DNA from 4 places in the Streptomyces sp. NPDC025273 genome. Region 4 is predicted to be linked to each of the others. Evidence: riboswitches for the same ligand, from Rfam matches in the RefSeq annotation. Region 4 holds a riboswitch; each other region holds the start of a gene.

Region 1 (2,189 bases), on a different contig from region 4:
CTTCCCGGCGCTCTCGGCGGTCTGCGACCTGCGGGTCAGGTCACCGATGACGAGGACGTCGGGGTTGCGGTCGGCGACGGTCTCCCAGTTGATCTGAGGCCATTCCTCGTGGGTGTCGTCGAAGACGTTCTTCGCACCGACTTCCTCGGTGATGATGCCGGGCGCTCCGCAGCAGCCGGCCAGGTAGGGGGCCTCGGCGTTCGCGAACCAGTAGAGCAGGGTGGTGTCGGAGGCGTCGATGTCCGCGGTCGCCGTACCGATCCGCTTCCGGAGATCGGCGACGAGCGCGTCGCCCCGCTCCTGTACGCCGAACACCTGCGCCAGGTCGTGGACTTCGGCGTACACACTGTCCATGGTCAGGGATTTCGTGCGGGAGCCGTCGCCGCTGCCGGTGTTGTCCTTGGCCGTGCAGTCGGTGGGCGAGAGATAGGTCGGCACACCGAGCTTCTCGAACTGCTCGCGGGGCGCGACCCCGCCCTTGCCGAGCGTCGATTCGAACGAGGCGCTGACGAAGTCGGGTTCCTTGTCGAGGACCTTCTCCGACGAGGGCCGGTTCTCCGCGATGCGGGGTACCGCGGCGTCGGCCTTCTCCAGGCCCTTCATCACCGGGTCGGTCCAGGTCGCGGTACCCACGAGCCGGTCGGCGAGGCCCAGGGCGAACAGGATCTCCGTCGATCCCTGGTTCAGGGACACCGCGCGGCGCGGCGCGGCCTCGACCGTCACCGTGCGTCCGCAGTTCTCCAGCGTCACCGGGTATCCGGCGCCGCCGTCCTTCGCGGCCCCGCCGGAGGGGCTTCCGCTGCCGCCGCAGGCGCTCAGCAGGACAAGTCCCGCGGTGAGCATGGCGGTTCGGTGTACGGCACTGGGTATGGACGGCACGAGTTCCCTCTGCGTCTCTGGGCTCTTGCGCGAAGCCCGGTACGGAGTACCGCTCCCGGTACGGGAACGGGGTGCCAGCAGGTCTTCGGACTCGGGTTCGTCCGGACGGGACGCCTTCCCGGAGCACCCGAGGGTGTCCCAGTGGCCGTGGCCCCGCCCGTCCCCCTCACCGCTGCGCGTCAGCTCCGGATTCTCACCGGATTCCCTGACTCCACGTGGAGTGCGACTGGCGTCTGCAAGCTATCACGCGGCGGCACGGCCGCCTGCGTAGCGGTGGCCGGTGCGCAGGGGGGCGCCGGTGCTCCGGGAGGCGTGCGCGCACGTACGCTGCCGCACACCCCTCGCGCCTCCCCGCACACCGGCCGCCCGTCATGCCGTCAGGGCGTGCGGCGAACCGATTCGCCGCAGACGGCACGGGGTTTCGCACGGCCGCGGGCGAGCAGGGAGGACGTGCCCCAGTACGCCAGCAGCACGGCCCGCAGGCCGAGGATCTCCATCGTCTCGCGCACCCCCCGGCGGCCCGGGGCTGCGGTGCCGGCCCGCCGGCGAGCTGCCTGTGCGGCGCTCATGCCGGGCCCGCCGCCCCGGCGTGCCAGGGCCCCTCGGGGTCGTCGTACGCGTCGGCGTAGCCGGGTCCCGCGATCGGCCAGTCGGCGAGCAGCTCGGCGGGCAGCGCGAAGGAGTCGGCCAGTTCGCGGGCGTGCGCGGCGACGGCCGTGATGAGTTCCTCGGTGGCTCCCGGCAGCTCGTCGACCTGATCGGCGCTCAGGAGACCGGCGGCCAGCAGGTCGCCGCTGTTGCGGGCCACCCATTCGAGGGCGAACAGCCGCTCCAGCTCCGCCAGCCGCTCCCGGGCCGCCCCTCCGGGCAGCGCGGCCCGGGCCTGTGCGAAGGCCTCGGCTGCCTGCCGGTAGGCGTGGGCCTCGACTCCGCGCAGCGCGGGCCCGGAACCCGCGTTCCACCGGGCGAGCCTGTCGTCGTGGGATGCCGACAGCACCCGCTCCCTGGCCCGGCTGAACCAGATGTCCTCGACGGCCGCGAGGAGCCTGCCGAGGAAGTGTGGATCGGCCAGTTGACCGGGGGTGCGGTCGAGCGGGGTGTCCCCACCGCCGGGGCCGGCCGCGAGGAGCAGATCAGCGGCAGCCCTGCTGTACAGCGCGACGTTGTCGCCCTCCGCGGTGATGGCCCCTTCCACGCCGGTGACCAGTTCGGTCATGCCGTTGTTCTCCAGCAGGGCCTGTGCGCCGCAGCGTTCACGGCACTGGACGATGACGGCGCGTGCCCGCCAGGTGATCCATGCCTTCGCCACC
Region 2 (2,189 bases), on a different contig from region 4:
GCCGTGCGGTTGGAGGCGTCCTTGAACGTCATCCAGCCCTGCCCGGTCTGTGCGAGCGTCCGCATCATGCGGCCGTACAGGTCACGCGCGGGCATCGTTTTGCGGGCCAGGCCCGCGGCCTCCGCCTCGCGGTAGGCGGCGTCGAAGGCGTCACCCCACAGGTCGACCAGCCCGGGCACGTCGGCGGGCGAGAACAGCGACCACTCGGTGTCGGCGTCGACGCGGCGCATGAACTCGTCCGGGATCCAGTGCGCCAGGTTGAGGTTGTGCGTACGCCGCTGGTCCTCACCGGTGTTGTCGCGCAGCTCCAGGAACTCCTCGATGTCCGCGTGCCAGGTCTCCAGGTAGACGGCGGCGGCGCCCTTGCGCCGGCCGCCCTGGTTGACCGCGGCGACCGAGGCGTCGAGCGTCTTCAGGAACGGCACGATGCCGTTGGAGTGCCCGTTGGTGCCACGGATCAGCGAACCGCGCGCGCGGATGCGGGAGTACGAGAGGCCGATGCCGCCCGCGTGCTTGGAGAGGCGTGCCACCTGGTGGTAGCGGTCGTAGATCGAGTCGAGCTCGTCCAGCGGCGAGTCCAGCAGGTAGCAGGAGGACATCTGCGGGTGCCGGGTACCGGAGTTGAAGAGGGTGGGGGAGGAAGGGAGGTAGTCGAGCCGGCTCATCAGGCCGTACAACGCGGCCACTTCGTCCAGCGCGTGCCCGGAGGTGTCCTCGGCGAGCCCGGCGGCGACCCGCAGCATGAAGTGCTGCGGGGTCTCGATGACCTGGCGGGTGAGCGGGTGGCGCAGCAGATAGCGGCTGTACAGCGTCCGCAGGCCGAAGTAGCCGAAGCGGTCGTCGGCACGGTCGGCGAGCGCCTGCTCGACCAGCGCGTCGAGCGCCGCCGCGTGCAGCGTGACGAACTCGGCCGTGCGGTCGGCGATCAGGCCCTCGCGGTGACCGGTGGCGACCGAGGCGGAGAAGGAGACCGCGCCCTGGCCGGCCGCCTCGTCCCCGATCGAGCAGGTGAGGAGCCGGGCGGCGAGCCGGGAGTAGGCGGGGTCCTCGGAGATGAGTCCCGCGGCGGCCTCGGTGGCCAGCGTGCGCAGCTCCGCCTCGTCCGACCGGGCGCTGCGGCCGCGCAGCGCGGCGGCGGCGACCCGTCCGGGGTCGGTGTCGGGCAGATCGGCGGTGAGGTCGGTCAGGGTCCGCAGCAGTGCGGTCCCGGGCCCGTCGGGCGTGGACTCGGCTGAATCTACCGCTGAAACCGGATCGGCTGGCGCGATGGTCACGGGGGCTATCCCTCGCTCGGCTCGGGGCCGGCGGGAGCGGGGAAGCCGGGCAGGGCGGTGCCCGGGTGGGGGCAGCACGGCGCACGGCGTCCACCGGCCCTCCGCGAGGCCCGGACGTATGGCCTCCGGCTCGGTCGAGCCGGACGCGCTGTCGGCAGGTCTTCGGACTTCCGGGTGCGCAAAAGCGCACCGGTCATACCGTTGCGGGACAGTTCCGGATTCACACCGGATTCCCCTGCGGCGACAGCGAGCATGAGCATACATGTGGGGGCCGCCCTGCGAGACGGCCCCCACATGTTGTGTCGAACTGCGTCTGAGGTCCGGGCGAAACCGTCAGGAACGGGAAGGCGGTCGTGGCTTTTGGTCCCGCTCCGTGGCCCTGCGAGGCCTGGCGCCCCGGTGGATCCGGTACGGCGTGCCCGCCCCTGCCGTGCCCCTCGTGCTCCTCCACGACCGGGGGCGACCCCCCGTCACGGCCGCCCGGAACGCGACGGGCCGCCGCGCCCCGTGCGGGATGCGGCGGCCCGGACCGGAACCGTGTGCCGGGCGGGGTCAGTGGCCGCCCGGGGCGCCCACCGTGGCCGGCGGGAGCTTCTCCTGGACGCCGGGGTCGCCCACGTCCGCGGTGTAGTCGGACGGGGAGGTCTCGTCGACGCCCGCCGGGGCCTTCAGCGCGTTGAGGACGAAGGTGAGAACGACCACCACCACGACGTTCAGGACGAACGCGGTGAGACCGATGTAGCCGATCTCCCCGATGCCGGGGATCTCCTTCGAGGATCCGCCGAAGTGCTTCTGGGTGGGGCTCGCGACGCCGTACGCGGCCACCGTGCCGTACAGCATGCCGACCGCCCAGCCCGCGATCAGGGCCCAGCGGTGGAACCACCGGGTGAACAGGCCCCCGACCAGGGCCGGCAT
Region 3 (2,189 bases), on a different contig from region 4:
ACGCCGGGCGACGGGCTGCCGGCCCCGGCCGGTCTGACGGTCACCGGGGTCACGGACAGCACGGCGTCGCTGGCGTGGAACGCGGTCGGGGGAGCCGCCTCGTACCGGGTGTACCGCGACGGCGTCCAGGTGGCCTCGACGGCCTCGCTCTCCGTCACGGACACCGGGCTGAGCGCCGGGGTCCCGTACCGCTGGACGGTGGCGGCGGCCGACTCCTCGGGCACGGTGGGGGCCGTGTCGTCCTCCGTGACGGCGACCACCTCGGGCGGTACGGAACCCGTCCGGTGCTTCACGGCGACGAACTACGCGCACGTGACGGCGGGACGGGCGCACACCTCGGGCGGATACGTCTACGCGAAGGGCTCCGGGCAGAACATGGGCCTGTACAACGTGTTCGTGACCCATACGCTCAAGGAGTCACCGGCGGGCCACTTCGTGATCGCCGACTCCGGCTGTCAGGCCGGGTCCTCGTAGTCGGCCCTGATCTCCTTCGGCAGTTCGCAGCCGTCCTCGACCGCGGTGAGCGACACGATCTGCCCGGTGCCGGAGCCCTCCGCCGCGTAGTGCCGGGCGTACACCTTCCAGCCCCGCTTGGCGAGGGTGCGGAAGGTGACGTCCTGCTCGGCGTGGCTGGAGACGATCTCCCATTCCTGCTGGCGCAGCTGCCGCACGGCCGCCTCGAAGGCCCCGGCCGCGCCCGCGGCCGGCACGTCGCCCGTCCAGGGCGCGACGCACGTGTGCCAGTCGCCCGCGGGCAGGGCGGCCGTGGAGGTGTCACCGGCGGGGAGTCCCGCGGTCCCGGCGGCGGCGGCCGTCTCGCCGGCCACTGTCTCCCTGGTGAACGGCACGGTGGGCTCGGGTGACGGTTCGGGCGCGGTCCCGTCCTCGCCCACGAGGCCGCAGCCCGCGGTCACCGTCATGAACGCGCTCACCGCGGCGGCCACGGCCACCGTTCTTCTCGTACCCACTGGTGCTTCCCGCCCCGGTCGTTCCGGCGGTCTCCCGCCTGCTGATCCCCGCCGGAGTTTCGCACGGGCCTTGACCTGCTGTGAAGCCCTTCTCCCGGAGCGCGGCCGGCTGCGGTGGCCGTGCGCCCGGGGAGGCCGCGGAGCGCCCCGGTACAGTGAGCGGGTCGTCATCATGCCCGTACGGGGGGAAGCCGGTGCGAATCCGGCGCTGACCCGCAACCGTCATCCGCCCGCAGCGGCGGTCAGCCGGAATGCCCCGTGCGTGAGTGTGACCGGCTCGTGCCACCGGAACCCCGGTGGCCGGCACCGTCGAGGCATACGGGGCCGGAGCCCGGCGCGTCCGTGCGCCCGAGCCCGGTCCTCGCAGGAGAGGCCCAGCCCGTCATGACCGTACGCCGCCGCGCGGCAGCGCTCGCGATCACCGCCGTGCTCTGTGCCGGGGCCGCCCCCGCGGCGGTCGCCGCCCCGAGCCCGTCCCCCTCCGCGTCCGCGGAGCTGCCGCCCGGTCTGTACGGCACGAAGGACCCGACGTACGACGGTGTGTGGCGCCAGTCGGTGGCCTTCCTGGCCCAGAAGATCGAGCTCGTCACGCCCGCCACGCAGTCGGTGGACTGGCTCGTCGGCCAGCAGTGCGCCGACGGGTCATTCACCTCGTACCGTGACGCCTCCGCGCCCTGCGACGACACGACGGTGGCGGACACCAACGCGACCGCGGCGGCGGTCCAGGCCATGGTCGAGCTGGCCGTGCACCGCGAGGTCGTGGACAAGGGCGTCGCCTGGCTGAAGTCCGTACAGAACGAGGACGGCGGCTGGGGCTACAACCCGGGCAGCCCGAGCGACGCCAACTCCACCGCCGTCGTGATCGGCGCGCTGGCCCGGGCGGGCGTACCGCTGGCCGCGGTCACCAGGGAGGGCGGCGGCACGCCGTACACGGCGCTGCAGTCGTTCGCCCTGCCGTGCGGGGGCAAGGACGGCGGGGCGTTCGCCTACCAGCCGGACAAGGACGGCACGCTCACGGCCAACGCGGACGCCACGGCGGCAGCGGTGCTCGGCGCGATGGGCAAGGGCATGGCGGCCGGCACCTCCAACGCGGTGAAGGCGCCCTCCTGCGCCGAGGGCACGGACCTGACCCCGGAGCAGTCCGCGCAGAACGGCGCCTACCACCTCGCGGGCGCCCTGGCCGGCTCCGGTCATCTGGAGCTGCCGCCGATGCCGGGCGCC
Region 4 (2,189 bases):
CACCCAGCAGGGCCCCTGGGGCGTCGGCGTGGTCGCCGTGCTCCTCGTCACGGGCTCCGCCGCCATCTGGATGCTGTCGCGCCGCAAGCCGGTCGACCACACCAACGTCAACGCGACGGACGCCGAGCCCGCGGGTGTCGTCACCACCGCCATCGCGGCCGTCAGTCCGCCGCCCGTCGGCTCCGGCGTCCCGGACCTCAAGACCACCATTCCGGCCCCGGCCCCGACGGCCGGGACCCCGGCCGACCCGGCCCGACCGGCCACGGTGTAAGGACAGATCCGCATGAACATCGACTGGGCAGCTCTCGCTTCCGTCTTCGGCGTCAGCCTCGTGGTCACCGTCGCACTGGTCGGCCTCTTCACCCTCGGCATCATCGGTCTCGCCAAGCAGGCGCCGACGGCGCAGGGCGGCGGCTCCTCCGTACTGGCGCGCTCCGGCGCGTACGCCTGCTTCGCCCTGTGCGCGGCAGCGGTGACGTACGGGATCTATCTGATCGTCGTCTGACCACCGCACGTGGTCGCACTGGGCCGGACACACACCTGTGTGTCCGGCCCGATGTGCGTCTGCGCACACTGCAGCCTCGCAGGTCAACGGCAGGTTGACGGGCGTTCGCGAGGCGTGGTGGACTGCCGGAGCCGTTTACGGCGACAGGAGAGGAAGCCGGTGCGAATCCGGCGCGGTCCCGCCACTGTCACCGGGGAACAGCCCCTCATGGAGGTCTCGGTCCGCCACCGCGGACCCGAACGCCGGGGTGCTGCGGATCCGGGAGCCAGGAGACTCTCGTCGCCGGTCACGTCGAACCAGGGCGCGGACCCTGAGTGAGGACATCTGCCATGCCTGGCTGCCGAGCGTCTGTCCCTGTGCCACCCGTGGCGAAGGTCCTTCGAGGCGCGACGGCCGGCTGAGCCGTGCGAGCCGACCGCATCTTCGCGTACGGCGCCGCCGCCGGTCTGATCGGTGATCTGCTCCTCGGGGATCCCCGGCGCGGACACCCCGTCGCCGCCTTCGGGCGGGTCGCGGCAGGCGTCGAGAGCCTGCTGTGGCGCGATCACCGCGGCCGGGGCGCCCTGCACGCGCTGGTCTGCGCCGGAGGCGCCGCGGGCGCCGCCGCCCTGGCCGCCCGCGCCGTACGGGACCGTCCCGCCGCGGCCGTGGCCCTGACCGCCGCCGCCACGTGGTCCGTCGTCGGCGGTACGTCGCTGGGCCGCGAGGCCCGTGCCATCGGCGGCGCTCTCGCCGCCGGTGACATCGAGACGGCCCGGCAGCGGCTGCCGCACCTGTGCGGCCGGGACCCGCACTCCCTGGACGGGCAGCAGATCGCCCGTGCGGTGGTCGAGTCCGTCGCCGAGAACACCTCCGACGCCGTCGTGGGGGCTCTGGTGTGGGGTGCCCTGGGGGGCGTACCCGGCCTGGTCGGGTTCCGGGCCGTCAACACCCTGGACGCCATGGTCGGCCACAGGTCGCCGCGCCACCGGCGCTACGGCTGGGCCTCGGCCCGGCTCGACGACCTCGCCGGCTGGCCCGGCGCGCGCCTCACGGCCGCGCTCGCGGTGGCCGCCGGGGGGAGCCCACGCGCGGCCGCACGAGCCTGGCGCGCCGACGCGGGAAAGCATCCGAGCCCCAACGCGGGTCCGGTCGAGGCCTCGTTCGCGGGGGCACTCGGCGTACGGCTCGGCGGGACCCTGGCGTACGGCGGGCGGATCGAGCACCGGCCCGTGCTCAACGGGGGCACCGGCCGGGACGTGCGGGTCACGGACATCGAACGCGCGGTGCGGCTGTCGCGCCGCGTGAGTGTGCTGGCCCTCGGCGTGTGTGTGGCCGGGCGGCTGGCCGCGGGACGGAGGGGTCGGGCATGAGCGGGGAACCGGGCGGCGGGCTGTTGGTCGCGGGGACCACCTCGGACGCGGGCAAGAGCGTCGTCACGGCGGGGATCTGCCGGTGGCTGGTGCGCCGGGGGGTGAAGGTCGCGCCGTTCAAGGCGCAGAACATGTCGCTGAACTCGTTCGTCACCCGTGAGGGTGCCGAGATCGGCCGCGCCCAGGCGATGCAGGCGCAGGCCGCCCGGGTGGAGCCGACCGCGCTGATGAATCCGGTGCTGCTCAAGCCCGGGGGCGACCGTTCCAGTCAGGTGGTCCTGATGGGGAAGCCGGTCGGCGAGATGAGTGCGCGCGGATATCACGGGGGGCGG

What was found. A riboswitch is a leader RNA that binds a small molecule or an ion and turns the genes downstream of it on or off. The one in region 4 is predicted to bind cobalamin.
Region 1: another riboswitch for cobalamin. It lies ahead of AB0F38_RS07665 (ABC transporter substrate-binding protein); the one in region 4 lies ahead of AB0F38_RS26210 (cobalamin biosynthesis protein).
Region 2: another riboswitch for cobalamin. It lies ahead of AB0F38_RS05605 (ribonucleoside-diphosphate reductase subunit alpha); the one in region 4 lies ahead of AB0F38_RS26210 (cobalamin biosynthesis protein).
Region 3: another riboswitch for cobalamin. It lies ahead of AB0F38_RS03135 (prenyltransferase/squalene oxidase repeat-containing protein); the one in region 4 lies ahead of AB0F38_RS26210 (cobalamin biosynthesis protein).

What each region holds. Positions count from the first base shown of each region.
Region 1 covers NZ_JBEZYP010000003.1:109,324-111,512, forward strand. The annotation lists gene AB0F38_RS07665 (ABC transporter substrate-binding protein) at 1-843, opposite strand, end outside; cobalamin riboswitch at 938-1,125, opposite strand; gene AB0F38_RS07670 (hypothetical protein) at 1,257-1,448, opposite strand; gene AB0F38_RS07675 (acyl-CoA dehydrogenase) at 1,445-2,189, opposite strand, start outside.
Region 2 covers NZ_JBEZYP010000002.1:133,782-135,970, forward strand. The annotation lists gene AB0F38_RS05605 (ribonucleoside-diphosphate reductase subunit alpha) at 1-1,274, opposite strand, end outside; cobalamin riboswitch at 1,410-1,541, opposite strand; gene mctP (monocarboxylate uptake permease MctP) at 1,827-2,189, opposite strand, start outside.
Region 3 covers NZ_JBEZYP010000001.1:721,693-723,881, reverse strand. The annotation lists gene AB0F38_RS03145 (PHB depolymerase family esterase) at 1-474, shown strand, start outside; gene AB0F38_RS03140 (hypothetical protein) at 456-968, opposite strand; cobalamin riboswitch at 1,123-1,246, shown strand; gene AB0F38_RS03135 (prenyltransferase/squalene oxidase repeat-containing protein) at 1,353-2,189, shown strand, end outside.
Region 4 covers NZ_JBEZYP010000019.1:54,747-56,935, forward strand. The annotation lists gene AB0F38_RS26200 (inorganic phosphate transporter) at 1-271, shown strand, start outside; gene AB0F38_RS26205 (hypothetical protein) at 284-505, shown strand; cobalamin riboswitch at 654-781, shown strand; gene AB0F38_RS26210 (cobalamin biosynthesis protein) at 910-1,857, shown strand; gene AB0F38_RS26215 (cobyric acid synthase) at 1,854-2,189, shown strand, end outside.